DNA from 2 places in the Xanthomonas sp. 60 genome. Region 1 is predicted to be linked to the other one. Evidence: predicted binding sites of a transcription regulator. Region 1 holds the regulator's gene; the other holds the start of a gene.
The links. The regulator FliA, encoded in region 1, starts transcription of late flagellar genes. The targets are predictions, from matches to a motif close to TAAAGTTTNNCNNNCNNNGGCCGATAA.
Positions count from the first base shown of each region.

Region 2: a site for FliA is predicted at 8,980-9,006, ahead of FHY09_RS06215 (methyl-accepting chemotaxis protein). Genes of this name have one in related genera too.

Region 1 is NZ_JAASQW010000005.1:25,628-40,699, reverse strand. Features, by position in the region: gene FHY09_RS11470 (AAA family ATPase) at 1-306, shown strand, start outside; gene FHY09_RS11465 (MinD/ParA family protein) at 293-1,180, shown strand; gene FHY09_RS11460 (RNA polymerase sigma factor FliA) at 1,177-1,920, shown strand; gene cheY (chemotaxis response regulator CheY) at 1,943-2,335, shown strand; gene FHY09_RS11450 (protein phosphatase CheZ) at 2,335-2,943, shown strand; gene FHY09_RS11445 (chemotaxis protein CheA) at 2,945-4,780, shown strand; gene FHY09_RS11440 (flagellar motor protein) at 4,857-5,597, shown strand; gene motD (flagellar motor protein MotD) at 5,599-6,585, shown strand; gene FHY09_RS11430 (ParA family protein) at 6,590-7,372, shown strand; gene FHY09_RS11425 (chemotaxis protein CheW) at 7,369-8,616, shown strand; gene FHY09_RS11420 (STAS domain-containing protein) at 8,695-9,003, shown strand; gene FHY09_RS11415 (response regulator) at 9,000-9,365, shown strand; gene FHY09_RS11410 (chemotaxis protein CheA) at 9,420-11,402, shown strand; gene FHY09_RS11405 (methyl-accepting chemotaxis protein) at 11,736-13,976, shown strand; gene FHY09_RS11400 (hypothetical protein) at 14,144-14,320, shown strand; gene FHY09_RS11395 (methyl-accepting chemotaxis protein) at 14,352-15,072, shown strand, end outside.
Region 2 is NZ_JAASQW010000002.1:504,208-519,279, forward strand. Features, by position in the region: gene FHY09_RS06170 (prepilin peptidase) at 1-403, shown strand, start outside; gene coaE (dephospho-CoA kinase) at 400-999, shown strand; gene FHY09_RS06180 (hypothetical protein) at 1,379-1,585, opposite strand; partial or broken gene FHY09_RS06185 (dephospho-CoA kinase) at 2,223-2,360, shown strand; gene FHY09_RS06190 (hypothetical protein) at 2,361-4,559, opposite strand; gene FHY09_RS06195 (sensor histidine kinase) at 5,021-6,391, opposite strand; gene FHY09_RS06200 (response regulator transcription factor) at 6,354-7,031, opposite strand; gene FHY09_RS06205 (hypothetical protein) at 7,179-7,670, opposite strand; gene rimK (30S ribosomal protein S6--L-glutamate ligase) at 7,910-8,788, opposite strand; gene FHY09_RS06215 (methyl-accepting chemotaxis protein) at 9,061-11,217, shown strand; gene FHY09_RS06220 (DUF892 family protein) at 11,341-11,841, shown strand; gene atpC (ATP synthase F1 subunit epsilon) at 12,669-13,115, shown strand; gene FHY09_RS06230 (DASS family sodium-coupled anion symporter) at 13,213-14,718, shown strand; gene FHY09_RS06235 (hypothetical protein) at 14,877-15,072, shown strand, end outside.

The sequences.
Region 1 (15,072 bases):
GTCAGCAGCCTGCTGGTGCTGCCGGCCAACACCAGCTTCAACGACATGGACGAAGTGGTGCGCCGCTTCAGTGCCGCCAACCTGCAGGGCGTGGTGCTCAGCAAGCTGGACGAAACCGGCCGCTTCGGCAGCGCCCTTTCGGTGGCCGCCGACCACCGCCTGCCCATCACGTGGGTCACCGACGGCCAGGATGTGCCGGAAGACCTGCACCGCGCCAGTGCCGCCAATCTCGTACTTCGCCTTGAAGATCTGCGCCGCGCGGCCGATATGCCCTGCAACCCGGAGTTGAACCATGCAGTCGCGTGAGTACGCCAAGCTGACCACCACCTTCCCGTTGTCGGCTACCCGCAGCCAGCCGCTCGGGCCCGTGCGCACCATCGCCGTCACCGGCGGCAAGGGCGGCGTGGGCAAGACCAATGTTTCGGCCAACATGGCCGTGGCACTGGCCGGCATGGGCAAACGCACGCTGCTGCTGGACGCCGACCTCGGCCTGGCCAACATCGACGTGATCCTCGGCCTGCACCCCAAGCTGACCCTGGCCGACCTGGTCGCCGGGCGCTGCACGCTGGAGGACGTCATCATCGAAGGCCCCAACGGCGTGCTCGTGGTGCCCGCCGCCTCCGGCCGCCGGCACATGGCCGAACTGGCCCCGGCCGAGCACGTGGGCCTGGTCAACGTGTTTTCCGAACTCGAGCGCGAGCTGGACGTGATGGTCGTGGACACCGCCGCCGGCATCAGCGATGGCGTGCTCACCTTCTGCCAGGCCGCGCAGGACACGGTGGTGGTGGTCTGCGACGAGCCGGCCTCCATCACCGATGCCTACGCGCTGATCAAGGTGCTCTCGCGCGAGCGCGGCGTGGACCGCATCCAGGTGGTGGCCAACATGGTCCGGGACCCGAACGAAGGCCGCGTGCTGTATGAAAAGCTGGTGCGGGTCTGCGAGAAGTTCCTCGCCGATGTCTCGCTCAACTACCTGGGCTGCGTGCCGCAGGATGACTGGCTGCGCCTGTCCGTGCAGCGCCAGCAGCCGGTGGTGAAAGCCTATCCATCCAGCCCCTCGGCCCTGGCGATCAACGAGATCGCCCGGCGCACCGCGCGCTGGCAGGCTCCGACGGTACCGCGCGGCGGCGTGGAGTTCTTCATGGAACGCATCCTGCGCCAGCGCGGGGTGATCGCATGAAAGCCGCCGCCCACTACCGCGAAGTGCAGCGCAACTCCGCCAACGAGTGCATCGCCCAGCACGCGGACCTGGTCCGCCGCATCGCCCATCACCTTGCCGCGCGGTTGCCCGCCAGCGTGGAAGTGGACGATCTGGTGCAGGCCGGCATGATGGGGCTGATCGAGGCCTCGCGCAGCTACGACGCCGAACAGGGCGCCTCGTTCGAAACCTACGCCTCGATCCGCATCCGTGGTTCGATGATCGACGAGATCCGACGCGGCGACTGGGTGCCGCGTTCGGTACACCGCCGTGCGCGCGATGCCGCCGCCACCATCCGCCGCCTGGAGCAGGCCGGTGGCCGTGCCGCCAGTGCCACCGAAGTGGCGGCCGCGATGGACATGCCATTGCCGGACTACCTGCGGCTGATGGAAGATGCCGCGCGCGGCCAGGTGCTGAGCCTGGAATCGCGCATCGAAGACCAGGGCGAGCTGGACACCCCCGCACAGGGCGGTCCGACGCCGCAGCAGGTGCTGGAACGGGGCGAGTTCGGGCGCGAGCTGGGCAAGGCCATCGGCCTGCTGCCCGAGCGCGAACAGCTGGTGCTCTCGCTCTACTACGAGCAGGAACTGAACCTGAAAGAGATTGGCGCGGTGCTGGGTGTCAGCGAGTCCCGCGTCTGCCAGATCCACGGCCAGGCGGTCCTGCGCCTGCGTGGCCGATTGAAGGTCTTCCAGGCTGCCGACGCCGGCCTGGAAGAATAAAGCACTCACGAGGAAACCCGCTTTGAACAAGAACATGCGCATCCTGATCGTCGACGATTTTTCGACCATGCGTCGTATCGTCAAGAACCTGCTCGGCGACCTGGGCTTCACCAATACGGCCGAAGCCGAAGATGGGCATGCCGCGCTGACGCTGCTGCAGAGCCAGCCCTTCGATTTCGTGGTCACCGACTGGAACATGCCGGTGATGACCGGCATCGAGCTGCTCAAGGCGATCCGCTCCGATGACCGGCTCAAGACGCTGCCGGTGCTGATGGTGACCGCTGAAGCCAAGCGCGAGCAGATCATTGAAGCGGCGCAGAACGGGGTCAACGGCTACATCATCAAGCCCTTCACCGCGCAGACGCTGGAAGAAAAGCTGGGCAAGATCTTCGAACGCCTGGCGGCCAGCGCCTGATGGAGACGATCGCGGAGAAATCGCTGCTGGTGCAGCGCCTGCAGGATGCCCTGGCCGCGCTGGAAAGCGGTGACGAAGCCGGCTGGCGCCAGCATATCGACGGACTGGCCGCCGCACGCACCCAGCCGATGATGGCCGGCCTTTCGCGGCTGGCACGCGAGCTGGGCCAGGCGCTCGGCGAGCTGCCCACGCTGCCCAGCGAGGCCGGCGAGCTGGACGATGCCTGCGCCCGCCTGGACCACGTGGTGGCGATGACCGAACAGGCCACGCACCGCACCCTGGACCTGGCCGAGGAATGCCGGCGCCTGACCGAGCAGCTGCGCGCGGACGGCCTCAACGCCGACCAGGAAGGGCAGCTCGAGCGCATCCGCCACAACCTCACCGAGATCGCGCTGACGCAGAGCTACCAGGACCTGACCGGCCAGATCATCCGCCGCGTGGTGGGCATCGTGCGCCGCGTCCATGAAGGCTTCGGCGCCCTTGGGCTGCCGCCGGAAAAGCACGGCGCCAACGAACCGGCGCTGGCCGGCCCGGCCGTGCGCGGCATCGACCGCCACGCGGTGTCCCAGAACGACGCCGACGATCTGCTATCCGACCTGGGGCTGTGACATGAGTGGAATCGCCGACGACATCGCTGCGGACTTCATCATCGAGGCGCAGGAAATCCTGGATCGTCTCGGCGAACAGCTGGTGACCCTGGAGCAGGACCCGCAGGACAGCGGCCAGCTCAACGCGGTGTTCCGCGGTTACCACACGCTCAAGGGCGGTGCGGGGTTTCTCGGCATCCAGCCGATGGTCGAGCTCTGCCACGCCGCCGAGGAAACCCTCGGCCTGGCCCGCTCCGGCCAGGCCACGCTGCAGCCGCACCACTTCGATGCCGGCCAGCAGTCGCTGGACTACCTGCAGGCGATGCTCGATGCGGTGTCCAGCGGTGAAGAGCCGGGACACGCCCCGGCGGAACTGATCGCGCAGTTCGATGTCGGCGCTCCGACAGCGGCCGGCGCGGGCCCGGCCGCCGCATCGGCCGACCCGGACCTGATCACCGACGATGAGTTCGAAGCACTGCTGGACCAGCTGCAGGGCAATGCGAAGGCCGCCGCGAAACCGCCGGCCGATGATGGCCTGATCAGCGAAGACGAATTCGAGGCCCTGCTGGACCAGCTGCACGGCGGCGGCGTGCCCGGTGCCAACGCGCCCTCCTCGCCCACCCCGCGCCCACTGCCGGCCCGCCCCGCGCCTGCGGCCGCACCAGCGCCCGCGCCGGCCGCCAAGCCGCCGCGCGTGGTCGCCGAGGCCGAACAGACCGTACGCGTGGATACCAAGCGCCTGGACGCGATCGTCAACCTGATCGGCGAACTGGTGCTCTCGCGCAACCGCCTCAAGACCCTGCGTGCGCGCCTGCGCGATGAAGAACTCGATCGCGCGGTTTCCACGCTGGACATCGCCACCGCACGCCTGCAGTCGGCGGTCATGCGCACGCGCATGCAGCCGGTGGGCAAGGTGTTCTCACGCTTCCCCAAGGTGGCCCGCGATGTAGCGCGCAACCTGAAGAAGGAAGTGGAGCTGGACCTGTTCGGCGCCGAGACCGAGCTGGACCGCAACCTGGTGGAGGCCCTGGCCGATCCGCTGGTGCACCTGGTGCGCAATGCCATCGATCACGGCATCGAGATGCCCGAGCTGCGCGAAGCACAGGGCAAGCCACGCAGCGGCCAGGTGCGGTTGTCGGCGCAGCAGGAAGGGGACTATGTCAGCATCGAAGTGCAGGACGACGGCGCCGGCATCGATCCGGAAAAACTGCGCGCCAAGGCCCGCGAGAAGGGCCTGATCGACCCGGAAGCCGCCGCGCGGCTGAGCACCGAGGAGTGCCTGCACCTGGTGTTCCTGCCCGGCTTTTCGACCAAGGCGGAGGTGACCGATATCTCCGGCCGCGGCGTGGGCATGGACGTGGTGCAGTCGCGCATCCGCGAGCTCAGCGGGCAGATCCAGATCCAGTCCGAGCTGGGCCGCGGCAGCCGCTTCCTGATCCGCGTGCCCCTCACCCTGGCCATCCTGCCGACCCTGCTGGTGCAGGCGGGCGAGGATGTCTATGCGCTGCCGCTGGCCCGCGTGATGGAAGTACTGCATGCACCGTCCACGTCGCTGGGCTGGTTCGATGGCCGGGCGGTGCTTGATCGCCGCTCGCACACCCTCGCCCTGGTCGACCTGCGCCGTTGGCTGGACGTGGAACCGATGCAGAGCGCACTGCTCACCATCGTGGTGCTGCAGGCCGGCGAGGCCCGCTTCGGGCTGGTGGTCGACCAGGTCCGCGGACGCGAGGAAGTGGTGATCAAGCCGCTGCCCAAGGCGCTGCGTGGCCTGCGCGGCTATGCCGGTGCCACGCTGATCGGCGACGGGCGCATGGCGCTCATCCTGGACGTCGACGGGCTGCGCAGCCCGCACGACTGAATGAAAACGTGACGTCGGTCGGCACCCTGCCGGCCGGCACCTCAAGTCAACGCACGCCAGGCCGATACCAACCACCATGGACAGACTCAGCCTCATCGGACTCTTCCTCGCCCTGGCGTCACTGGTCGGAGGCAGCATCCTCAAGGGCGCCGGACTGGCCTCGCTGTGGTCGCCCGCCGCCTTCGTGATCGTCATCGTGGGAACCATCGCCGCGATCCTCCTGCACACCTGCCCGGCCGTTTTCAGGCATGCGTTCAAGATCGTCGGCTGGGTCGTCCGTCCGCCGGCCAGTGATCGCCGCGCCCTGATCCTGCAGATCGTGGAATGGAGCAACATCGCCCGCCGCCAGGGCCTGCTCGGCCTGGAAGCGCAGGTGGACGCGCAGCGCGACCCGTTCCTGCGCAAGGGGCTGCAGCTGCTGGTGGACGGCGTGGAGCCGGAAAGCATTCGCCACATGATGGAGATCGAACTGAGCAGCCGTGAACACCAGGACCTGGCCGCGACCAAGGTCTTCGAGGCCATGGGCGTCTACGCGCCCACGCTCGGCATCATCGGTGCGGTGCTGGGCCTGATCGCGGTGATGAAGAATCTCGCCGACCCCAGCAAGCTCGGCCACGGCATCGCCGCCGCGTTCACCGCCACCATCTACGGCATCGCCTCGGCGAACCTGCTGTTCCTGCCGGTGGCCGCCAAGCTCAGGAGTGTCATCGCCCACAACACGCGCGACCGCGAGATGGCCATCGAGGGACTGATCTCCATCGCGCAGGGTGAGAATCCGCGCAACATCGAAACCAATCTTTCCGGGTTCCTGCACTGACATGGCCCGCCGCCGCCCGCACGAAGAACATGCCAACCATGAGGCCTGGGCGATCCCGTACGCCGACCTGATGACGCTGCTGCTTGCCTTCTTCGTGGTGATGTATGCCATCTCCTCGGTCAACGAGGGTAAGTACCGGATCATGGCCGATGCGCTGACCGATGCCTTCGGCGGCGCACCACGCACCATCAATCCGGTGCAGGTCGGCAACCAGCAGGTGCAGGGCGCGCAGTGGGACAGCCCGTCGGTGATCAAGACGGGCAACCGCGTGGGGCCGTCGCTGCCCTCGCCGGTGACCGACGCCTCGCTGTTGCCTTCGATGGCCGCGCAGATGCGCAGCCCGGTTTCGATGCGCGACCAGGCACGCCTGCAGCAGGCCGAACAGCAGCTGGGCATGATCGCCGACGGCCTGACCGCCACGCTCGCGCCGCTGATCGAGCGCGGCATGATCAGCGTGCGCCGCAACGAACTGTGGATCGAGGTCGAGATCAACAGCGACATCCTGTTCCCCACCGGCTCGGCTACGTTGAACGTGCATGCGCGCGACACCCTGGCCCGCCTGGCCGACGTGCTGCGCAATGCACCCAACGGCGTGCGCGTGGAAGGCCATACCGACGACATCCCGATCGCCACCGCGCAGTTCCCCTCCAACTGGGAACTGTCGGCCGCACGTGCGGCCAGCGTGGTGCACCTGTTCGCCGACCAGGGCCTGCAACCGGATCGGCTGGCCATGGTCGGCTACGGTGAGTTCCGCCCGCGCGCGGAGAACACCACCGCGGCCGGGCGCAACCGCAACCGGCGCGTGGTGGCCATCATCCTGGCCGATACCGGCCGCGCGGCCGATGCCGTGGCACCGCAGCTGGATGCCGTGGCCACTGCTTCGGCAGACACCCCGCGTTCCCCCTCCCCCACCCGGACGGCGCCCAGTGCGCCGCCGACGGCAGGCCGCCCCGCCGGCGCCGCCGCCACGTCAGCCATGAAGGAGTAGATCGATGCGCATCTGGGCAATCGCCAACCAGAAGGGCGGCGTCGGCAAGACCACCACCACCCTCGCCCTCGGCCGTGGCCTGGCCGCGCTGGGACATCGTGTGCTGCTGATCGACCTCGACCCCCACGCTTCGTTGACCCGCGCCTTCGGCGTTGCGCTGGAGCCGGTGCCCAGCGGCGTGCTGGAGCTGTTCGCCAGTCCGCCTGCCGAGCTGTCCAGCCTCGCCCGCCCCAGCCCGATCGCGCACCTTGATTTCATCTGCGCACAGGCCGGCCTGGCCACGCTCGAGCGCCGCAGCGCCAACCAGCCCGGCCTCGGCCTGGCGTTGCAGAGTGCGCTGTCGCGCCACCAGGGCCGTCACGATTACATCCTGCTCGACTGCGCGCCGACCCTTGGCCTGCTGATGATCAATGCCCTGGCCGCCGCTGACCGGTTGATCATTCCGACCCAGGCCGAACCGCTGGCACTGCACGGCCTGGATGGCATGGTACGCACCGGCGAGATGGTCGAGCGTTCGCGCCGGCGCCCGATGCCGATGTCGATCCTGCCGACGTTGTTCGACCGCCGCACCCGCGCAGGCACCGACAGCCTGCGGCAGATGCAGGAGCGCCATGGCGCGCGGGTCTGGGAGGATGCGATCCCGGTGGATACGCGCATCAGCCAGGCCGCTGCGCTGACCCTGCCGGTGGTGGGTGACGAGTACCCGGGCCGCGGCCTGGCCGCGTACCGGCGTGCACTGCAGTGGATCCTGGCCGACGATGCGCGTGCGCTGGAGCAGGCCGCATGAACCGCGAAGACGTGCTCGACGACTACCTGGTGGAGCTGCTCGGCCCGGTCCAGGCGGCGCCGGTCGGCGCGCCCGCCACGGCGGATGCCAGCGCTGCGGTCCTTGCCCATGACGCCCCAGGCGCCTGCGGCGAGGCCCGCGAGCCGACCTGGGACGATCTCCCCGATGAGGTGATCTACGAGACCGGCCCGGCCACGCTGGCCGCCGATGTGGCCATTGCGGTGGCCGACGATGCCGAGCTGCAGGCCGCCTTCGACGCCGTGGCCAGCGCGGAGATCGCCGACGCCCACGCGGCCGCGCCTGCCCGCGAGCCGACCTGGGACGACCTGCCCGACGAGGTGATCTACGAGAGCGGTCCGGCCACGCTGGCTGCCGATGTCGCCATCGCGGTGGCTGACGATGCCGCGCTGCAGGCCGCTTTCGACGCCGTGGCCGGCGTCGGCATCGCCGACGCTGCGGGCCAGCCTGGCGCCAACGCGGCCGCCACGCCGGAGCCGACCTGGGACGACCTGCCCGACGAGGTCATCTACGAGACCGACCCGGACGCCAGTGCCGTGCTGACCAACGCCGACAGCCCGCACCTGGAGGCCGCGTTCGCCGCAGCGGCCGAGGTCCCCGCCGATACACCGCCGCCGGCACCGTCCACGCGCCTGCCCAGGCTGGCCCCCGCCGCGCCGGCCATCGCCCCGGCGTTCCAGGCCCCCTTCGCCGCACGCGCGCAACCCGCCGCCCCGGCTGACGGCAGCGCACGCCCGGCCAGCTGGCACGAACTGCAGGCCCAGCAGCCGGCCAGCAGCCCCAACGCCAATCGCCGCGCCACCGAACGCACCACCCGCTGGCTGCGCCTGCGCTGTGGCCCCCAGGCCTACGCGCTGGAGCTGCTCAAGGTGCAGGAGGTGGTGCTGCCGGTACCCCTGCTGCCCTTGCGCGGCACCCGTCCGGAGATGCTGGGCATCATGAACCTGCGCGGCCAGGTGGTGCCGGTGATGGACCTCGGCATACACCTCGGTGCCCAGGCCGCGGCCGATGACAGCCTCGCCCGCATCGTGGTGCTGGAAGAAAATGGCGACATCATGGGCCTGCGTGTCTCGGCAGTGGAGGACGTGACCAATCTGTCCGAATCCCAGATCGAACCCCCCGACACCGCCCGCATCTGCCGGATCAGCAACGATATCTTCCGCGGCGTGGCGCGCCTGCAGCAGCAACCGATGATCCTGCTCGACGCTACCCGCCTGCTGAACTGAATGCCGGCCTCAACGGAAGGCTAAAGCTTCCCGACGGTTCGCCGTTAATGACCTTGGAACCGTTTGTCCGGAGCAACGATGACTACTGTGGACCTGGGTGAGGATCTCGGCATCGAGAGCAGCACCGAGCTCAAGAACCGCCTCGCCCCCCTGATCGGGGACGCCGCGGAGGTGAGCCTGGATGTCAGCCGCGTCGGCCGCATCCATACCGCTGCCGTGCAGGTGCTGTGCGCCTTCGTGCAGCAGCGCCGCAGCACCGGGCTGGCGACCGGATTCAGTGGCGGCAGCGCCACTTTCAACGATGCCGTGCGACTGCTCGGCGTCGGCCAGGCCCTCGGCCTGGCTGTACCCCATGACAACCTGAAATCTGTGGAGAACGCGGCATGAGCGCACGTATCTTGGTGGTGGACGATTCGGCGTCGATGCGCCAGATGGTTTCCTTCGCCCTCACCTCGGCCGGTTTCGCCGTCGAAGAAGCCGAGGACGGCGCGGTGGCGCTCACCCGTGCCAAGGGCCAGCGCTTCAATGCCGTGGTCACCGACGTCAACATGCCGAACATGGATGGCATCTCGCTGATCCGTGAACTGCGCCAGCTGGCGGACTACAAGTTCACCCCGATGCTGATGCTGACCACCGAATCGGCCGCCGACAAGAAGTCCGAAGGCAAGGCCGCCGGTGCCACCGGCTGGCTGGTCAAGCCGTTCAACCCCGAACAGCTGGTCGCCACCGTGCAGAAGGTGCTGGGCTGATCGCCCCGCATTCCTGAGCCCCTTCCCGCCCTCGCACCACGGATCGCCCCCCACATGAGCATGGACCTGCAGCGTTTCCACGCCACCTTCTTCGAAGAGAGCCGCGAAGGACTGGACGCCATGGAATCGGGACTGCTGACCCTCGAATCGGGTCAGCACGATGCGGAGATCATCAATTCGGTGTTCCGCGCCGCCCACTCGATCAAGGGCGGTGCAGGCACGTTCGGCTTCGATGCCATCGCCAGCCTGACCCACGTGCTTGAAACGCTGCTGGACGAACTGCGTGCGGGCAAGCGGGCCCTGGAGGCGAACGCGGTCGATGCCATGCTGGCCTCGGTCGACGTGCTGCGCGCCCTGCTGCGCGAAGCCGAGCACGGCCAGCCCGCGGACCCGGCCGCCGTGGCCGCGATCAAGGCGCGCCTGGAATCCATCCTCTCCGGCCAGGCCGCACCCGCGGCGAGCACCCGGCCGGCCGCCGTGGCCGAGCCCGATCCCGAAGCGTGGGAGATCGGCTTCGTGCCGGCGCCGTCACTGTTCATGAGTGGCAACGACCCGCTGCGCATCATCCGCGAGTTGGAGCACCTGGGCCCGCTCAGTGTGCAGGCACGCATGGAACGGCTGCCCGGCTTCGAACAGCTTGATCCCTTCGAAGCCCACCTGGCCTGGGACCTCGGCCTGATCGGCCGCATCCCGCGCAGCAAGATCGAAGACACCTTCGCCTGGGTGGTGGACGACTGCGAACTGGACATCCGTCCGGCGGCCCCGCCAAGCCTGGCCACGCAGGCCGCCCCGGCACCGGTGGCCGCAGACGCGCCGGCGCCTGCGGCCGCGCCGGCCGCCACCGCGCCCGCCGCGGCGCAGCAGGAAGCCGAAAGTTCGATCCGCGTCAGCGTGGACAAGGTCGACGCGCTGATCAACCTGGTCGGCGAGCTGGTCATCACCCAGGCCATGCTCAAGCAGGTCTCCAATGCGATCGATCCGGCCCACGCAGAACAGCTGTTCGCCGGCCTGGACCTGCTTGAACGCAACACCCGCGATCTGCAGGAAGCGGTGATCGGCGTGCGCATGCTGCCGGTCGATGCCGTTTTCAGGCGCTTCCCGCGCCTGGTCCGCGACCTCTCCACCCGCCTGGGCAAGCACGTACGCCTGCGCACCATCGGCGAAGGAACCGAACTGGACAAGGGCCTGATCGAGAAGATCGCCGATCCGCTGGTGCACCTGGTGCGCAACTCCATCGATCACGGCCTGGAAATGCCCGAGGTCCGCCGCAACGCCGGCAAGGACGAGACCGGCACCATCACCCTGGCGGCCTCGCACCAGGGCGGACACATCGTCATCGAGGTCAGCGACGATGGCCACGGCCTCAACCGTGACCGCATCCTGGCCAAGGCGGCCGAGCGCGGCCTGGCCGTGCCGGACAACCCCACCGACGCCCAGGTCTGGGATCTGATCTTCCAGCCGGGCTTCTCCACCGCCGATGCGGTGACTGACCTGTCCGGGCGTGGCGTGGGCATGGACGTGGTCCGCCGCAACATCCAGGCACTCGGTGGCGAGGTGCAGATCGAGAGCCACCGCGGCGCCGGCACGCGCACGCTGATCCGCCTGCCGCTGACGCTCGCCATCCTGGACGGCATGACCGTTTCGGTGGCCAACGAAACGCTGATCCTGCCGTTGGCCTACGTCCTGGAGGCCCTGCAGCCGCAGGCCAGCGAGATCCGCAGCATGGCCGGCGAAGGCCGCGTGCTGAGGGTGCGTGGCGAGTACCTGCCCATCGTCTCGTTGAGTGAGTTCTACGGCTACGGCACGCGGCCCGCCGGCGAATCGCTGGTGGTCGTGGTGGAAGGCGATGGCCAGAAGATCGCGCTGGAAGTGGACGAACTGGTCGGCCAGCAGCAGGTGGTGGTCAAGAACATCGAGAACAACTACCGGCGCATCGACGGCGTCTCCGGTGCGACCATCCTCGGCGATGGCCGCGTGGCGCTGATCGTGGACATCGGTGGCCTGGTCCGCTCGCTGCGGGTTCCGCAGGCGGCCTGATCGGCGGGCGTCACCGCCCGGCATCACCCCAGACAGCCGGGCCCTGCCCGGCTGTTTTTTCGTCCGGACACCGCAACTGTGACCTCGCGCGGGCGTGGGCCGGCGCCCCGCGCATGGGCAGGGCTGTCCGCTGCCCTTTTGCGTGCTCGCGTTGGCGGGCCCTGCACCCGTGCGCCGGCGAAAAAAAGTGTGAACTTCATCTCAAGTGAAACGGGTACGCGCCGTTATCAGAAGTGACGGCGTGACACCGGCGCCGCCGCCCCTTCCGAATGACCGCCTTCGATCCCCGCCAGCGCCGCCCCCAGGCACGCTGCATCGCACTGGAGCACCCGCATGAAGTGGTTCCGAGACCTGCCCATCGCCCGCAAGCTGGCGGTGGCGTTCATCCTCACGACGCTGATGACGGTCGCGCTGGGGGCCTTCGCCCTGCTGCGCCTGTCCGGCGCCAATGCCCAGCTGGGCCAGATGTCCGGCAACACCATTCCCTCCATCCAGCACCTGGGTGAAGTGCGCGCCCAGCTCGGCGAGTTCCGTACCTACGAGATGGCCCAGCTGACCATGCTGGACCAGCCTGATCGCGTGGCCGACTACAACAAGCGCATGGACGCCTCGCACAAGATCGTCCAGGACGAGATGGTCGCCTATGCGGCGCTGCCCGCCGACGATACCGACCGGGCCATGTTCAAGAAGGTGCAGGACGATGTGGCGGCCTACTTCGCGGCGAACGCGAAGCTGCGCGAAGCCAGCAACGCCGGCGACGCGGTGACGGCCCGGCAGATTTCCGATGAGCAGTCGCGCCCGTTGCGCCGCAAGCTGTTCGAAGACCTCAAGGAACTCACCACCTATACCGCCAAGCGCATGGAAACCGACCTGGCGCAGGCCAACGACCTCCACAGCGCCAGCGTGACCGCGATCATCGTCACCATGCTGCTGCTCGCGCTGGTCGCCGCGGCGCTGGCGGTGCTGATCTCGCGCGCCATCACCGTCCCGCTGGGCAAGGCGCTGCAGGCCATCCAGGCCGTCTCGCGCGGCGATCTGAGCGTCACCGCAACGGCCAGCAGTGGCGACGAAGTGGGTCGCATGCTGGGCGCCACCGGTGAGATGACCGCGCTCCTGCGCCGCTTCTCCGACCAGACCCGCACCATGGTCGAGCAGCATGCCGGACCGGACATCAACCACCGTATCCCCGAAGATTTCCCCGGCGTCTACGGGGAGCTGGCGCACGGCATCAACACCGTGATCTTCGAACACCTCGACGCCATCCGCGATGCCATCGATGTGCTCAACCAGTACGCCACCGGCAACCTGGCGCCCGACGCACGCCGCCTGCCCGGCACCCGCGCGATCCTGCACGAGTCGATGGACGCGGCCAAGGCCAGCCTGCTGGCCATCAACACCGAGATCCAGGCGCTGGCCTCCGCCGCGGCCGTAGGTGATTTCAGCCAGCGCGGCGATGCCACCCGCTTCGATCACGATTTCAAGGTGATGATCCAGCAGCTCAACACCATGATGGAAGTGGCCGACGGCAATCTGTCCCAGCTCTCCAGCCTGCTGCAGTCCATCGCCGCCGGCGACCTCACCGCGCGCATGGATGGCCAGTTCCACGGCGTCTTCGCGCGCATGCGTGATGATGCCAACACCACCGTGGTCCAGCTGACCGACATCGTCTCGCGCATCCAGTCCTCGGCGCTCAGCATCCGCGGCGCTGCCGGCGAGATCGCCAGCGGCAACAGCGATCTCTCGCGGCGCACCGAACAGCAGGCGGCCAACCTGGAAGAAACCGCTGCCTCGATGGAGGAACTGACCTCCACCGTGCGCCAGAACGCAGACCATGCACGGCAGGCCAACCAGCTCGCGCAAGGCGCGCAGACAGTGGCCAGCCAGGGCGGTGATGTGGTCGGCCAGGTGGTCACCACCATGTCGGCCATCGAAACATCCTCCAGGAAGATCGCCGAGATCATCTCGGTCATCGACGGCATCGCCTTCCAGACCAACATCCTGGCCCTGAATGCCGCCGTGGAAGCGGCGCGTGCCGGTGAACAGGGCCGTGGCTTCGCCGTGGTCGCCAGCGAAGTGCGCACCCTGGCGCAGCGTTCGGCCGCAGCCGCCAAGGAAATCAAGGGGCTGATCGACGAGTCGGTGGAAAAGGTCGGCGACGGCTCGGCGCTGGTGCACAAGGCCGGCGAGACCATGGGCGAGATCGTGGCCTCCGTGCAGCGCGTCACCGACATCATGGCCGAGATCTCCGCCGCCTCCCAGGAACAGTCCGCCGGCATCGAGCAGGTGAACACCACTGTCGTGCAGATGGATGAAACCACGCAGCAGAACGCCGCCCTGGTGGAGGAAGCCACGGCTGCCGCGCGGGCCATGGAAGAGCAGGCGATGCAGCTCACCGACGCGGTGGCGCTGTTCCGCCTGGCCGGCAGCGAAAGCGCTGCGCGTCCCTCCGCGCCCGAGCGCGGCAGCATGCCGACGCCGGCGGTTCGCGTGCCACCGAAAGCCCCGGCGGCGCGCCGTGCGCCACAACAGCGCCAGCCCGCGCTGGCCGGCGATGGCGACTGGCAGGAGTTCTGATCGCGCATCTTGACCCTATCCGGGGGCGGTCCTGAGCGGCCACCCCCCTGCTGCGCACACACGGCCGCGGCCGGCGGAACTGGATTCACAGGCATTTCACGTCGCCTGGTGTTCAAGTTCCGCCGGCCGCGGCCGTTACTGCTTCCAGCTGACCGTGGAGACAGCGCATGGAAGCCACCGATCCCGCCCCGCCCGTTCCCCGCAGACGCCACGCCTGCGCCGGCGTCCTGCTGTTGGCGCTCTGGCTCGGGTGGACCGTGCCCGCCCTGTGGGCCCAGCTCGCTGCCGCCGATGCCGGCCTGATGTGCACGCCTGCGGCGGACGCCGCAGCCGATCCTTACTGACCGTCTGTCCATGCCACAGGGAGCCTTGCGCATGTCCACCCCAACCCGTGCCTTCGACCGTCTCGCCGGCCACGAACCGCTGCCCTTCCTGCAGGTCCTCGGCGCCGAAGCCGATCGTCTCTTCCTGGGTGTCACCGCCCTGCTCGCCGTGGTCTCCCTGGTGATGTCGGCCACCAGCGGGCACTGGCTGCCGTTCCTGTCGATCAGTCTGCCGACCGTTCTGGTGGTGGCCGCACAGGTGCGCCTGCTGCCCGGCACCCGGCTGTCACGCTGCACGATCGCACTGGCGTGGATGGTGCTCGCCGCCGTGCAGATCCACCAGAGTGGCGGCGTGCTCGAGACCCATTTCTCGGCGGTCATCCTCATCGCCCTGCTGCTGTACTACCGCGACTGGCTGCCACTGGTGGTCGCCGCCACCGCCATCGCCATCCACCATGTGGTGTTTTTCGTCCTGCAGCAGCGCGGACTGCCGTTCCCCGTGTTTGCCGCCGGCAGCGGCATTGGCGTGCTGGTGCTGCATGCAACCTACGTGGTGATCGAAACGACGCTGCTCTCGGTCATGGCGATCCAGATGCGCCGGCAGCTGGTGCTGTTGGGCCACGACCCCCGCGCACTGGCGAAACTGGCCCGGGACGTGGCGGCCGACGTGCCGCTACCCGCCGGCGTGGAGGCCACGCAGTTCCCGCCCGATTCGCTGGCCCGTGCGCTGGTCCAGGCAAGCGGCCAGCTGCTGCAGCGCCGCAACCAGGAGC
Region 2 (15,072 bases), on a different contig from region 1:
TCAGCTCACCCTGCCCTTGATGTGGCTGGGCCTGATCGCCAGCGTGGACAACCTCTACATGCCCGCCAAGCCTGCCCTGCTGGGCGCACTGGTGGGGTACCTGGTGCTGTGGTCGGTGTGGTGGCTGTTCAAGCAGCTCACCGGCAAGGAAGGCATGGGCCATGGCGATTTCAAGCTGTTGGCCGCGCTGGGCGCCTGGTGCGGCCTGAAAGGCGTGCTGCCGATCATCCTGCTGTCGTCCGTGGTGGGGGCGGTGATCGGCTCGATCTGGCTGTACAGCCGCGGCCGTGACCGCGCCACGCCCATTCCTTTCGGGCCGTACCTGGCGCTGGCCGGCTGGCTGGTCTTCATGTGGGGCGAGCCGCTGATCGACGCCTACCTGGATTACGCGAACCTGCGATGAGCCGGTTCGTGGTCGGCCTGACCGGCGGCATCGCCTCCGGCAAAAGCGCGGTGGCCTCCCGCTTCAAGGCGCTCGGGGTCACCGTTGCGGATGCGGATCTGGCCTCTCGCGCGGTGGTCGCGTTGGGCAGCCCGGCCCTGGCGCAGATCGCCGAGCGGTTCGGTCCGCACATGCTGCTCGCCTCGGGCGAACTGGATCGCGCGCGCCTGCGCGCCCACATATTCGCCGACACCGCCGAACGCAAGGCGCTAGAGGCCATCACCCACCCCGCCATCCGCACTCTGCTGCGTGAGCAGTGCGAACAGGCCGATGGGCCGTATGCGATCGCCGACATTCCGCTGTTGGCCGAGGCCGGTGGGCGCACCGCCTATCCGTGGCTGGATCGCATACTCGTGGTGGATGCGCCGGTGGCCGTCCAGCTGCGCCGGCTGATGGCCCGCGATGGCATAGACCGAGCGCTGGCAGAAACGATGGTGGCGGCCCAGGCCAGCCGCGAGCAGCGCCTGGCGCTGGCCGATGACGTGGTGGTCAACGACGGTCCGCTGGACGCGCTGCAACGGGCGGTCGAACGGCTGCACGTTAGATACGCTGGGTGAAGATTAAAAAATCTACTCTCTTCTGACCGGAAGCACTTTACGCTGACGCCCCATGAATCACGCAGTTCCGAAGGCCGACTTCACCGCGCGACTGCCCTTCACCATCGATTCTTCTCAGAAGCTCCAGAATTTTTTGGACTACTTTTTATTTTAAACAATGGGGTCGCGCGCCACATTCGCCTGCGATAAAAGCCAAATCTCCAACTCTCTTTCTTCGCGCAAAAGAACTACCAAGCCCAATCATTACTCCCTCAGAAACGCACTCATCAACGTTGACAAAAACGTAATAAAACAGTTCACGCTCGTTATTGATCCAGGCGTTGCGATTGACTCGTACCCGCCACTCAGCGACCCATGAAAAAAGGAGCAACGCATTCCATTAACCATCTTTTGATACACCGAAATAGCCACCTGATTCTCCCACACAACGATTTTCGCGATCAATCGCTTTGTAATACCAGAAAACCACAAGATCCTGCTCACGCACTCTTAAGCCAAAGTTTTGCACGTGGTGATTTATATTCACCTTCCCGCGGAGCGTCTGCCCCGGACGCACAATCACATCCTCTGGAACGGGGTCACTCATGACTACGGACTGGGGCAGTGAATTCCCCGTCTGAAGTCCGACAGCCGTTATCACGACAGCTCTTGTCCAGCTCCACGGCAACATATGCCGCGGCAATATAATATCCGAATGACTCGAATTCCTTAATTCGAAATCCAATTCATCGCCTTGCCGTTTAACAAGGTAAGCGCTTATAGATGGGGCACACCCGCCAGCCCAAGCGAGGTTAGGCATCAAAGTGGCAGATAAAATAAGCGTCATGAGCAATGCCCGAAGGGCAGTCAACCTACGGCCCCGACTCATACCTCCTCCGCGAGTTTTTGAGGACACTAGTCCGATGCTCAATGGCGCCCAAACAACTATCGCCGGCGCAGAACAGTTTACGCCGCTCAGACAAGCAGGCCAGCTCTGCGTCATAAGCACGCAATTCAGACGCATCATTCTGACTAAGGGTATCAAAACCTACGACAGTCCCTCGAGATCTGGCTTTGCACGGATTAGAACCCATTGCTAGCAGATCACGTACGTGAACCATCTCATGGCGGAATACGCAGTCGCCTAAACACCGTGACGCATACGCACTGACCGCCAATACCTGCGGACTGATCCCCCCTAAACCATCACACGCAACTGTATTCGAGTATGGCATAGCCGGGTAGTGGTGGCGGCCCAGGCCAGCCGCGAACAGCGCCTGGCGCTGGCCGATGACGTGGTGGTCAACGACGGTCCGCTGGACGCGCTGCAACGGGCGGTAACGCAGCTGCACACGGGCTACCTGCGGCGCGCCGCCTGCTGATCACAATCGCTGGCTTTCGCCTTCCGTAGTGAATCCCTCGTTGAGCAGCATCCAGGCGATCTCCGCCTCGGAGTAACGTTCGTCCTGCTGGAATGTCGGCCGAACAAGGATGTTGGCCCCCCTCTCCCGCGGATCGAGCTGATAGCGTACGCCCTCTGCGGTGGTCACCGGCAGGAAGCGGACTTCACCGCGCTGCCCATCGGCGTCGGTATAGGTCAGTGTGGAATCCGCGAAGCGGAACCGGGCAGGCGACGACGCAGTGGGCTGGCTGGGAGCGGGCAACTGGAGCATGCCCATCTGTTTCAGCCGGTCGATCACATCCGTGGGGTTGTACACCGCGCCCAGGCGTATGGCTTGAGCGATCGCGAATTCGGTGTCCTCCGGCGTCCGGCCCTCCAGGATCCGCCGACCGTGCCGCCCCATTTCCGGCCCGAACCGCAATGCGCCACTGTTGCCGTTCCTGTCCGCATACACCAGATGATCGCCACACCTGATGAAGCTGTTGAAATAAAGCCTGAAGGGTTGCGGTTCACCCTCGACCTGCACACTCACCGGGGCGAAAACCTCCGCCCGCGTACTGCAGTCGAGGTGATCATGAGGGGCCTGCCACGACAGGGTTTCCTCGGCGTTGACCAGCAGGTTGGATAGGGGCTCGGCCAACACGGCGCCCTCTGGGAGGTCAGCGGGGGCGGCAAGGCTGTCATCGGGTGGCAGGTAGCGCATGCCCGTCACCTCCTGCAGGCCGTCGACCAACCCCTCCAGCGTTTCGGCCGACACCGTCAGCCGATGCACGGTGTCTTCCACGCTGACCTGGCCGGCCATGTCGTCATGCACCCGCAGGAAACCGGCCCGCACGCCCCCGGTGTCGCCGTGCTGCTGGTTGACGAAGTAGGCGATCAGGTGTTGCCGCGTGCCGCCCAGTCCGGTGTGCTGCATGATCCGGAAGGTATTGCGCTGCAGCCACGGCAGCTGGGCGGGAGGCGTGTCCGCCGGGTTCGACGGGCGCCACAGTGAAATGCTCACCGCCGAGAACATGGCATCGGTCCCCAGCGGCTCGGAGTCCACCGCCGTGCCCGCCGCCAGGGCGCCCAGTCCGCCGAAACGCTGCACGTGCAGTCCGCGCATTGCCAGCGGGATCTCCTCACGCAGCAGTTCGGTCGTGGACCAGGTTCTGGCCTCGCCGGCGCAGGCGTCGGTGAACGGCAGCAGGTCCTTGAACCGTTCCACGGCATCATGGGCAATGCAGAAACGCAGCGGCGTGGTCCAGTGGCGCGTCTTCCTCAATTGCGCCGCCACTGCCGGGGCGTGGGCGGCACGGATGCAGGGGGGCAGAAACTGCCGCGACAGCGTGGCCACCGTATCCTCCGGTGCCGCACCGTAGTCTTCGGCGCTGGTGATCGCCGTCGGCGCGGTCGTGCCGCCCGCCTGCGCCGTCACATGCGTGCGCGCGCCCGTGTGCTGATCACGTGCCGCTTCTCTGGCGCGGGCCTTCTCGCCTGCCGTGTCGGAAGAAAGCGACGGCATGGCCTGCTTGCTGCTGGTGCCGGCATTGGCAGACATCGCCGCGGGATTCCGCGCCGCGCCCACTGATCCAACGCGCGGCGGCGGCAGCCAGTCATCTCCTGGGCGACGCACGGCGTTGCGGGCGGGCGTGAGCCTGAGCGTCGCCGATGCCCGTCGGCCCGATGCGCCCGCCGCGCCTGCTCTCGCGGCAGGCGCGGGTTTGGGCGGCCGGGGCCGCGCCTTGGGCCGGCCCCGCCGGGCTGCGTCGGCACCGGGCATCGGCCAGGCGCTGCCGTACGCGTCTGCAGGCGCCAGACCAAAACCGGGCAAGAGTCCGCGGACGTGAGCACGCGCATCGACAAGGGCCAGCTCGCCAACCCCGGTGGCGTTGACAGGCAATGGCGGCCGGGCCGGGCCTGGACGTGGCATGCCGCTCCATCCCAGGGTGGGCACATCGGTGGCGGGCGCCGGCAGGGCGAGGATGTTGCGCATGCCGCGCAGCGCGTTCAATCCGGCGCGAAGGCCCCGCACAATGTCCACCACGCGCTGTACCTGCGGGGCCGACGAGGCCCGCTCGTCCGTGCCTGTCAGATCGTACAGCCAGGCTCCGATGGCGAGCGCCAGTACCAGCGGTTCGTGGTCCGGCGCATTCTGCACCGCGCTGGGCAACAGGCTTTGCAGCGACTGGCGCAGCACTGCCAGGCACGCTGCCGGCAGCAGTGCGGTCAGCGGGACATGGCGCAGCGAGGCGAGCAGGTTGCCACGCTGCGCTTCGGTCAACGTGCGGTAGATCTGATACGCGGTATGAAGATGGGCCGCGCCGGGCACCCGCTGGCCGGCGATCCGCACCACCTGCGCCCTGCCGATGGCCGCCGCCCAGTCCGCCAGTTCACTGCCGACGCCCTGGGCCATTGACGGCAGGCAGCCCGCATGCGGCAGGCTCGCATTACCCAGCCTTATGTTGTCGATCACCCGCGGACTGGGCACAAGCGAGGACAGGAAGGGCAAGGGGTTGATGACGCCGGTGAAGCTGCAGGTACGAGTCGGACTCAGAGGCATGGCAGGTGACTGGGCATCAAGGCTGCGAAACCCCGAATTTCACCTGCGTGCTGGCCAGGCGCTTGCAGGATGCGCGCATCTCGCAAGCTGCCGCGTTGTCAGAGCACCTTTGGTGCGAACGTCAGCGTTGCGATCACCCCGCGCCCGGATCCGGGCCGGACATTGACCTGCCAGCCATACAGATCGCACAGCCGGCTGACGATCGACAAACCGATGCCGCCCCCCTGCGAATGCCCCGCATGCGTGCCGCGATATCCGCGCTGGAACAGCTTGGCCGCATCTTCTTCGCTCAGGCCCGGGCCGCTGTCGGTCACGGTGACGCGGTCGGTGCCCACGTGCACGCGCACCTCGCCGTCCTGCGAATACTTGACCGCATTGCCGATCAGATTGCCCAGTGCCACCGACAGGGCTGCCTCCGGCGCCTCGATCACCAGGTCGCGGCCGCCCTCCAGCACCAGCGCCAGCGGCTTGCCACCCAGCTGCGCGCGGTGTGATTCGATCAGCTGCTCGGCCACCCGGGCCACGTTGCTGGTGCCCTGCCCGCGCTCGTTGCGCGACAGCAGCAGCAGCGCGCCGATCAGGTCGCTGCACTGCAGTTCCGCACGCTGGATGCGCTGCAGGCGTTGCAGCACTTTCCCGTCGATGTCCGGCCGCGCCAGCAGCAGTTCGGTGGCACCGCGGATCACCGCCAGGGGCGTGCGCAGTTCATGGCTGACGTCGGCATTGAACTCACGGTCACGCTGGACCACTTCGGTCAGACGTGCGGCGTAGTCATCGAGCGCCTGCGCGAGCTGGCCCACCTCGTCGTCGGGAAAGCGCGGGGCCAGCGGCTCCGGTTCGCTGGTGCCGCCGCGGTAGGCGCGCAGGCGGCGTGCGAGGTCGGATACCGGCTTCATCACCTTCGAGGCCGACCACCACCCCAGCAGCAAAGACAGCAGGCTGAAGACCAGCACGGACAGGAACAGCGCACGCTTGAGCTGCTGCTCGCCGCGGATGCTCTCGGTCATGTCGTAGGCGAGGAAGAACCAGGCGTCAGCGGTCTTGCGCACGGCCAGCTTGTAGGAGAACGGCTTGCCGGTTTCATCCACGCCGCTCATGCCGTGGATGCCGTCCTTGAACTCATACCAGTCGGGCTCTTTCTCGCGCAGCGCCTCGAACTTGTCCGGCCCCACCACCTGGCCCCACATCTGCTGCACGGGCAGCTGGGGCCTGCCATCGGGATCCTGGTAATAGCGGTGCGCGTACTCGTCGATGTTGCGGTTGAGGACATCCTCGACCAGCTGGTTCTCCACGCGCGTGCGCGCCCAGTTCGTGGCGAACGCGAACAGCGTCGTCAGGCAGAACCCGAACAACAGGAACGAGACGATGATGCGGCTGCGCAGCCGGCGACGGTAGGGTCCGCGTCGGCGACCTGCCCTCTCGGCCACCGGATCAGGCTTCCGGGACGGCGATCCGGTAACCGATGCCATGGCGCGTCTGGATCAGCGGCACCTCGAACGGCTTGTCCACCACCGCACGCAGGCCATGGATGTGCACACGCAGCGAATCCGAATCCGGCAGTTCTTCGCCCCACACGCGGGTTTCCAGCTCCTGGCGGGTGACCACCGCCGGAGCGGCTTCCATCAGTGCCTGCAGGATCTTCAGCGCGGTGGGATTGAGCTGCAGCAGTTTGCCCTGGCGACGCACTTCCAGCGTGTCCAGGTTGTATTCCAGGTCACCGGTTTCCAGCACCCGGGTCTGTACGCCCTTGCCGCGGCGGGACAGCGCGTTCAGACGCACCTCCACTTCCTGCAGCGCGAACGGCTTGATGAGGTAATCATCAGCCCCGGAATCGAATCCGGCCAGCTTGTTGTCCAGCGAGTCGCGCGCGGTCAGCATCAGCACCGGCGTCTGCTTGCGGGCGTCGTTGCGCAGCTTGCGGCAGACTTCGATGCCGTCCATGCCCGGCAGGTTCAGATCCAGCACGATCGCATCGAACTCATGCACCACGGCCAGGTGCAGGCCGGTGACGCCGTCGGCGGCGAAATCCACCGTGTGCCCACGGTCTTCCAGGTAATCACCCAGGTTGGCCGCAATATCGCTGTTGTCTTCGATGACGAGAATTCGCACTGTGACCTCTGTTTCTTGAAGGGGCGCCCGGCCAGGCCGCGGCAACCCGCCAAGGGGTCGCCGCGCCTGCCCATCGCCGGCTGGCAGTCACCATACAGGCCCGAGCATTAACATTTCACTGGAACGGGCGCGTAGGGCGCGTCAAGATCAGAGCGTGTCGGTCTTCGGAGCCACGCGATTGTAGTTGCGCAGGACGTCGCGGGAGTTCTCCATCAGCTCGCGGCGCTGGGCCACGGTCATGCATACCTGCATGGGACGGTTGCTGCCCGTGGTGCGTTCACGACGGCATACGACACGGCTGTCGGCATGAGCGCGGGTCAGGATGGTGTTGATCAGTTCCTGGTCGTTGTAGATCTCGGTGCGGAACTGCGGATTGACCTGCTCGATGGTGGAGTGCTCACCCACCTTGGTGCGGATGCGGCTCAGTGCGGCCTGCACCTTGCTCTTGTCCTCCAGGCCCACCTCGCTGTACTCCTCGGTGGCCAGCGCGCGTTCAACGCGGGTGAGCTGCTCGGCGACAGTCTCCTTCACATCCAGCTGGACCACGCCGTCCTTGGCGGGTGACGAATCGATCTTGGCATGGGCCGTGCCCGCCAACGCCAACGAGACAGCCAAGAACGCGATCAGGTGCTTCTGCATCGGGACATCCTCCGTGAATGAATCCCAACTGTACGAGTGCTTCGTTGACGGAACAAGCGCCTGCCGGCCGTGGCGACAAAAAAAAGGCCCGGACGTTTCCGTCCAGGCCTGAAGCATGAATCCCGATGACCGATCCCTGCCAGGGCAGAGCTGCGGTCCAGTGACGTTACCGGGTAGCCGATTAAAGCGTCGTTAAAAGCCCGCCCCTACCCACTACGATTTGATAATTCGTCCTTAAATCAACGGGCTACGAGCTTCTCAACGTGTGCGATGACGCGCGAGGCAATGTCGACCTCGCACGCCGCCTCAATGCCCTCAAGCCCCGGGGTTGAATTGACCTCCAGTACCAGGGGTCCCCGTACGGAGCGGATCAGGTCCACCCCGGCCACCGACAGGCCCAGCGCCTTGGCCGAGCGGACCGCCACCTGTTGCTCGGCGCGCGTGGCCTTGGCCGCCACGGCCGTGCCACCGGCGTGCAGGTTGGAGCGGAAATCGCCCTCGGCCGCCTGCCGGCGCATGGACGCAACCACCTGATCGCCCACCACCAGGCAGCGGAGATCGGCGCCTTCGGCCTCGCCGATGAACTCCTGCATCAGGAAGTTGGCGTACAACCCGCGCAACGCCTCCACGATGCCGCGCGAGGCACTGGGCTTTTCGGTCAGGATCACCCCGCGCCCCTGCGTGCCCTCGTTGAGCTTCACCACGTGCGGTGCCGGGCCGAGCATGGACAGCAGGTCCACGGTGTCATCCGGGTTGTCGCCGAACACGGTGACCGGCATGTCGATGCCCTTTGCCGCCAGCAGCTGGTGGGCGCGCAGCTTGTCGCGCGAGCGCAGGATGGCGTCGGACGGGTTGGGGGTCACCGCCCCCATCAGCTCGAACTGGCGCAGCACGGCCGTTCCATAGCGGGTCACCGACGCGCCGATGCGGGGAATGACCGCCTCCACGCCCGTCAGCGGGCGCCCCTTGTAATGCATGGTGAAACCGTCCGCCGCGATGCGCATATAGCACCGCAACGGGTCCAGGACACGCACGGTGTGGCCACGCTTGCGGGCCGCATCGACCAACCGGCGCGTGGAGTAAAGCTTGGTGTTGCGGGAAAGGATGGCGAGCTTCATCAGGACGGCCGGTAGACAAGCGCGCAGCATAGCGTGGCGAGGTGAGGGTGCAGGAGCTTTGTACGTCGGCCGGCGCATGGAGGCCTGCCGGATATGGCATGGGGCGATGCGAGGCGCGACGCGGCCATTCCACGGGCGTCACCTGACCGTCATGAAGCGCACCGCGACGTAAATGAAACCGGCGCCGTGGCTGAAGCACGCCGCCCGAGCGCCGCTATCGAAAGGGCGCTACCCGATCAAGCCCCTTCCATCCTTATCCAGGCAAGAACTTCATGGTCTTTTTCCGCAACCTACGCATTGGCCAGCGCATGGCCTTGGGCTTCTCTGCCGTCATTGCATTGATGGTGCTTATCACTCTTATCGGCATCCATCGGGTAAACCTTATAGAAAAGGATCTCATCACCATCAATGAGGTCAACAGCGCCAAGCAGCGGCTGGCAATCAACTTCAGAGGCAGCGTGCACGACCGCGCCATTGCCCTGCGCGACGTGGTGCTGAGCGATGATCCCCAGGCACGTGGCGAGGCCTCGCGACTGATCGAAAAACTGGCCGGCGATTACGCCGCATCGGCCCGGCCGATGGACGAGATGCTTGCCGCCAGCGACGATGCGGAGGAAGTCGGCATGCTCGCAGCGATCCGCGCGAACGAGGGCCGCACCCTGCCCCTGCTGGCCCAGGTCAGCCAGTTGCGGGAAGCCGGCGACGTCGACGCCGCCAAGGCGCTGATGCTGTCGCAGGCCAAGCCGGCGTTCGTGGATTGGCTGGCCTCCATCAATGCGTTCATCGATCTGCAGGAGGCCAAGAACACGACGACGGGCAAGCAGCTCACCGCCACCGCGCACGGTTTCGCGCTGTTGATGATCGGCGCGACGCTCCTGGCGCTGGCACTGGGTGCCGCCATCGCGGTCGCCCTGACCCGCAGCGTGGTGGGACCCATGCGCCACGCCCTGCAGACCGCCCGCGATGTCAGCCAGGGCAAGCTGGATCATCCGGTAGTGTCACGGCGCAGCGACGAGGCCGGCCAGTTGCTGGAGGCAATGGAGCAGATGCGGGTGCGTATCCGCAGCGTGATCGCCGAGCTGGGCGAGATGACCGCGCAACACGAGCGCGGCACCATCAGCTACCGGATGGACGCCGACGCCTATCCGGGCGAATTCCGCGCCATGGTGAGCGACACCAACGCCCTCGTGGCCGCGCACATCGCCGTCAAGATGCAGGCGGTGCGGCTGGTCGGGCGCTATGCCGTGGGTGATTTCTCCAGCGACATGGAGCGGCTGCCGGGCGAGAAGGCGGTCATCACCGACACGATGGACCAGGTGAAAGCCAATCTGGGCACGATCAGCCGGGAAATCCGCGAGCTGACCCAGGCCGCGGCGGAGGGCAACTTCGCCGCGCGCGGCAACCCGGCCGCGCATCAGTTCGACTTCCGCATCATGATTGAAAATCTCAACACCCTGATGAGCACGGCCGAGCAGAACCTGACCGGGTTGTCCGCCTTCCTCAACACCATCGCTTCCGGCGACCTGGACGCGCGCATGCGTGGTGATTTCAGGGGCGTGTTCGCCACCATGGGGGCCGATGCCAACCAGACCGCCACCAACCTCGCCGACATCGTCCGCCGCATCTCCACCTCGGCCGAATCCATCACCGGCGCGGCCACCGAGCTGTCCAACGGCAACCAGGATCTGTCCCGGCGCACCGAGCAGCAGGCCGCCAGCCTGGAAGAGACCGCCGCATCCATGGAAGAGCTCACCTCGACGGTGAAGCAGAACGCATCTTCAGCCGATCAGGCCAACCGCCTGGCCATCGACGCGGCGGCCACGGCAGACCGCGGCGGGCAGATCGTAGAGGAGGTGGTGACCACCATGGTTGGCATCGAGGCCGCCTCGCGCCGGATCGCTGACATCACCACGGTGATCGACAGCATCGCGTTCCAGACTAACATCCTGGCGCTCAATGCCGCCGTTGAAGCCGCCCGTGCCGGTGAACAGGGCCGGGGGTTCTCGGTGGTGGCCTCCGAAGTACGCAGCCTGGCACAGCGCGCGGCGAGCTCGGCCAAGGAAATCAAGGAGCTGATCGAGGACTCGGCCGCGCGGATCACCGAAGGCTCCGGCCTGGTGCGCACGGCGGGCAGCACCATGAAGGACGTGGTGTCCAGCGTGCAGCGGGTTACCGACATCATGCAGGAGATCTCGGCCGCTTCGCGCGAGCAGTCTGCCAGCATCGAGCAGGTGAACACGGTGATCGGCCGCATGGATGAGACCACGCAGCAGAACGCCGCGCTGGTGGAAGAAGCGGCCGCAGCGGCGGCCGAGCTGCAGGTACAGGCCTCCGGGCTGCGCCAGGCGGTGGCCGCGTTCAAGATCGGGCCGGAGGCGAGCCCGCAGGACGCCGGATTGCGGCAGCGGCGGCTGCAGGACGCGGCCTGACCGCCACCGTGGATGACCCGTGAGCGCATGCCACGCCGATGTGAAGCCGGTCGGCCCGCGCGTTCACGGGGCCATGGTGGACGGGGACGCATGGTTGAGGCTCCTTTCAACCAGGACGACCCCATGGCCATCAAGACCGCCGAAGATCTCTTCATCCACGAGCTCTCTGACATCTACAGCGCCGAAAAGCAGCTGACCAAGGCCCTGCCGCGCCTGGTGCGTGCGGCTGAGAATCCCGACCTCGCCGCGGCCTTCGAAACGCATCTGGAAGAAACCCAGGGCCAGATCGAGCGCATCGACCAGGTGGTGGAAACGCTGGGCATCAAGCTGAAGCGGATCAAGTGCGCCGCGATGGAAGGCCTGGTCGAAGAGAGCAAGGAAGTCATCGAGTCCATCGAGAAGGGACCGGTCCGCGATGCCGCGCTGATCGGTGGCGCACAGAAGGTCGAGCATTACGAGATCGCCTCGTACGGCACCATCGCCGCCATGGCCAGGCAGCTGGGCTACAAGGAGGCCGTGCCCCTCCTGCTGGAGACGCTGGAGGAAGAAAAGGCGACGGACGAGAAACTGACCCTGCTGGCCCTGCAGGGTGGCGGCAATGAGAAAGCGGCCGCCGCCAGGTAACGGATTCCAGGGCGGGCTCATGGAGCGGGCCCGCCGCGTGCTTGATTGCGCACCCCATGCCCGGTGGCCCCATGGAAGGGTTGCGCCGCGAGCATTTGCTCCGGTTGCGCAGTGAGGCATGAAGCCCGTCAAAGGCCCGCATGAAAATGCACCTGCTGGCCGTCGGGCTGGGTGCGGTGCTTGGTGCCGCCGCGGGTAAAGGCGCGGCTGTCGACTCTTTCAACAGCGTAGCGACCGGCCGCTGCCTGGCGCCTGACGGCGACCCCACTTCGCGCTGTGTTTGCCTCCGGCTTCGATAGACCACGTTCAGTCAGGACCAGGGCAACCACAGCGTGCTGCGTTGACCGGATGAAGGGCGCCGGTCTTTCGCCAGAAGTCCGGCGGTTTTCAAACGGGTGGACACGCTTGCGCGAAAGCAGGCGGCGCTGATGTACATACCGCTGCCAGGGGAGGCAAAGCCTCCGGCTACCTTCTGCAGGAGGATCCCCATCCTCCCATCGGTCCTGACGGGTTGCCTGGCCGCTCCCGCTGAGCAGCCAGCGAAACCTGCTACCGCTCACCCTCGACAAGCTGGCGCTTGGGGGCCGAAACGTCGTTGAGACTGTCCCGCACGGCGGAACCGGTGCACGTTGGTCCCGGGAAGAATGGACGGATGGTCCGCCTGGACGTCGAGTCCCGGCATCTCGAATAGGGTATCGTGCGGCCACGGACGTTGATCCAGATCAACGACGCGTCCCATAATGCACCGCAGCATGCATCACCGAGCGCAGCGCCCCTGGGCGTTACCCGATGAAGGATCCGGACATGGAAACCTGGAATGTGCCTGCATGAAACCGCTCACCGCACCCGACTTCATCCTCAAAGCCCCGCGAACCTTCTCTCTGGCGATCGTCAGTCTGACCGGCAGTCAGTGGGAGGGCGATGTGCGCGAGTTGAGCGTCCCGGGCCAACTGGGACGTTTTGGCGTCATGGCAGGTCATACCCCGATGCTGAGCACCCTGCGCGAAGGGCTGATGCTCATCTATCCGGCATCCAGCCAGACGCCGGTCCAGCTCTATCTGTCCGGTGGCTTTGCCGAAGTCCAGCCCGAACGGGTGACCGTGATGGCCGACCTGGCGCTGCGCAGCGATGACCAGGACAAGGCCCGGGCCGAAGCCGCACGCGCCGCCGCCGCCTCGCCCATGGCCGCCTCGTTCATCGACGAAGGCTACGCGAAAATGCACAACGAGCTGATGCATCATTTCGGCGCGAATCTGCGCGCTTTCCGCAGCTGATCATTGCGTTGCGGGCAGTGCGTCGGCCCTCCGTGCCCTGCCCGCCCCGCCATCGCAGCGCTGTTGCCCTGCCACGCCGCACACCCTAAGGACTGCCATGTTCAATCTCATCCGGTCGGCATTCGAATACTTCAGTAAAGCGGTTCCCTTCAAACTGCCGCAGGCATTGATCACGACCGGGGTGCTGATCGCCCTGCTGCTGATTCCCTGTCCCGAGGGCCTGACGCCCAAGGCGTGGGGGCTGGTGGCCATCTTCCTGACCACGATCGTGGCGATCATTCTCAAAGTGATGCCCATCGGCGTCATGGCGATGATGGCCATCGTCATCGTCTCACTCTCGCAGGTGACCTCCACCAGTTCCAAGGGTGCGATGGCCGATGCGCTGTCGAGTTTCTCCAGTCCGCTGATCTGGTTGATCGTCGTGGCGATCCTGATCTCGCGCGGGCTGAAGAAGACCGGACTGGGCAGCCGGATCGGCATGGTGTTCATCGCCCTGCTGGGCAAGCGCACGCTTGGCATCGGGTATGGCCTGACCATCTGCGAGCTGGTCCTCGCACCGTTCACTCCCAGCAATACCGCGCGCGGTGGCGGCATTGTCCACCCGATCATGAGGTCCATCGCCAACGCGTTCGATTCGGACCCGGCAACCGGCACGCAGGGCAAGGTCGGCACGTATCTGGCGCTGGTCAATTACCACGCCAATCCCATCACCTCGGCGATGTTCCTCACCGCCACGGCGCCAAACCCGCTGGTCGTGGATTATGTGGCCAAGGCCACCAACCAGCAGTTGCACCTGTCCTGGACCACGTGGGCGCTGTGCATGCTTCTGCCCGGCCTGGTCTGTCTGCTGGCCATGCCGCTGATCATCTACCTGCTCTCGCCGCCGCAGCTCAAGGTGACGCCGGATGCGGTGCACTTCGCCAAGGGTGAGCTGAAACGGATGGGCCCGCTGGCGCCGAAGGAAAAGGTGATGATCGCAACCTTCGGCCTGCTGCTGGTGCTGTGGGCCAACCTGCCGGCGCTGATCTTCGGCCCGGCCTACACGCTCGATCCCACGGTGGTCGCGTTCCTGGGGTTGTTCGTGCTGATCGTCACCGGGACGCTGGACTGGGACGACGTACTCTCCGAGAAAAGCGCCTGGGACACGCTGGTCTGGTTCGGTGCACTGGTCATGCTGGCCGAACAGCTCAACAAGCTCGGCGTGGTGGCCTGGTTCACCGAGGCCATGAAGAGCGGCATCATCGCCAGCGGCATGAGCTGGCAGCTCATCGCCGCGGTGCTGGTGCTGGCGTTCGTGTTTTCACATTACCTGTTCGCCAGTACCACGGCCCACATCAGCGCGATGCTGCTGGCCTTTCTCGGCGTGGGCGCCCTGCTCATTCCGCCGGAGTACGTGGTTCCTTTCATGCTGATGATGACGGCAGCCTCGGCGATCATGATGACGCTCACCCACTACGCCACGGGCACGTCTCCGATCATTTTCGGCAGCGGCTACGTGACGCTCGGCCTGTGGTGGCGCGTGGGGCTGATCATGTGCCTGCTGGAACTGGTGACGTTCGCGCTGGTGGGCGGCGCGTGGTGGAAGCTGCTGGGATTCTGGTGAGGGCATCCTCGATGATGCGATACATGCCGCTCGGTCCGCACATTCCTGCCTCGGATATGATCATATTGACTTGATGAGTTTCGCCTGCGCTTGCGCACCGAATGGGCAACATGGTTAGATCGCGGCTCATGGATGGACACAAGAGGCCCGTTGTGGACATGTCACTCAAGACGCCACGCCAACCTGCATTCAAGGCCATGGCACTGGTGGTGCTTTTGGTCATCGCTCTTCCCGCATGCTCAGGAGCAAGGATGAATCCGGTTTATTCCCGATCGATGGTTGAGCCCATCAGCGTTCAAGAAAAATCAGCGACCGAGCTCGTGCTGCGTTACAAGGTCCGGCCCGAAAGCAGCT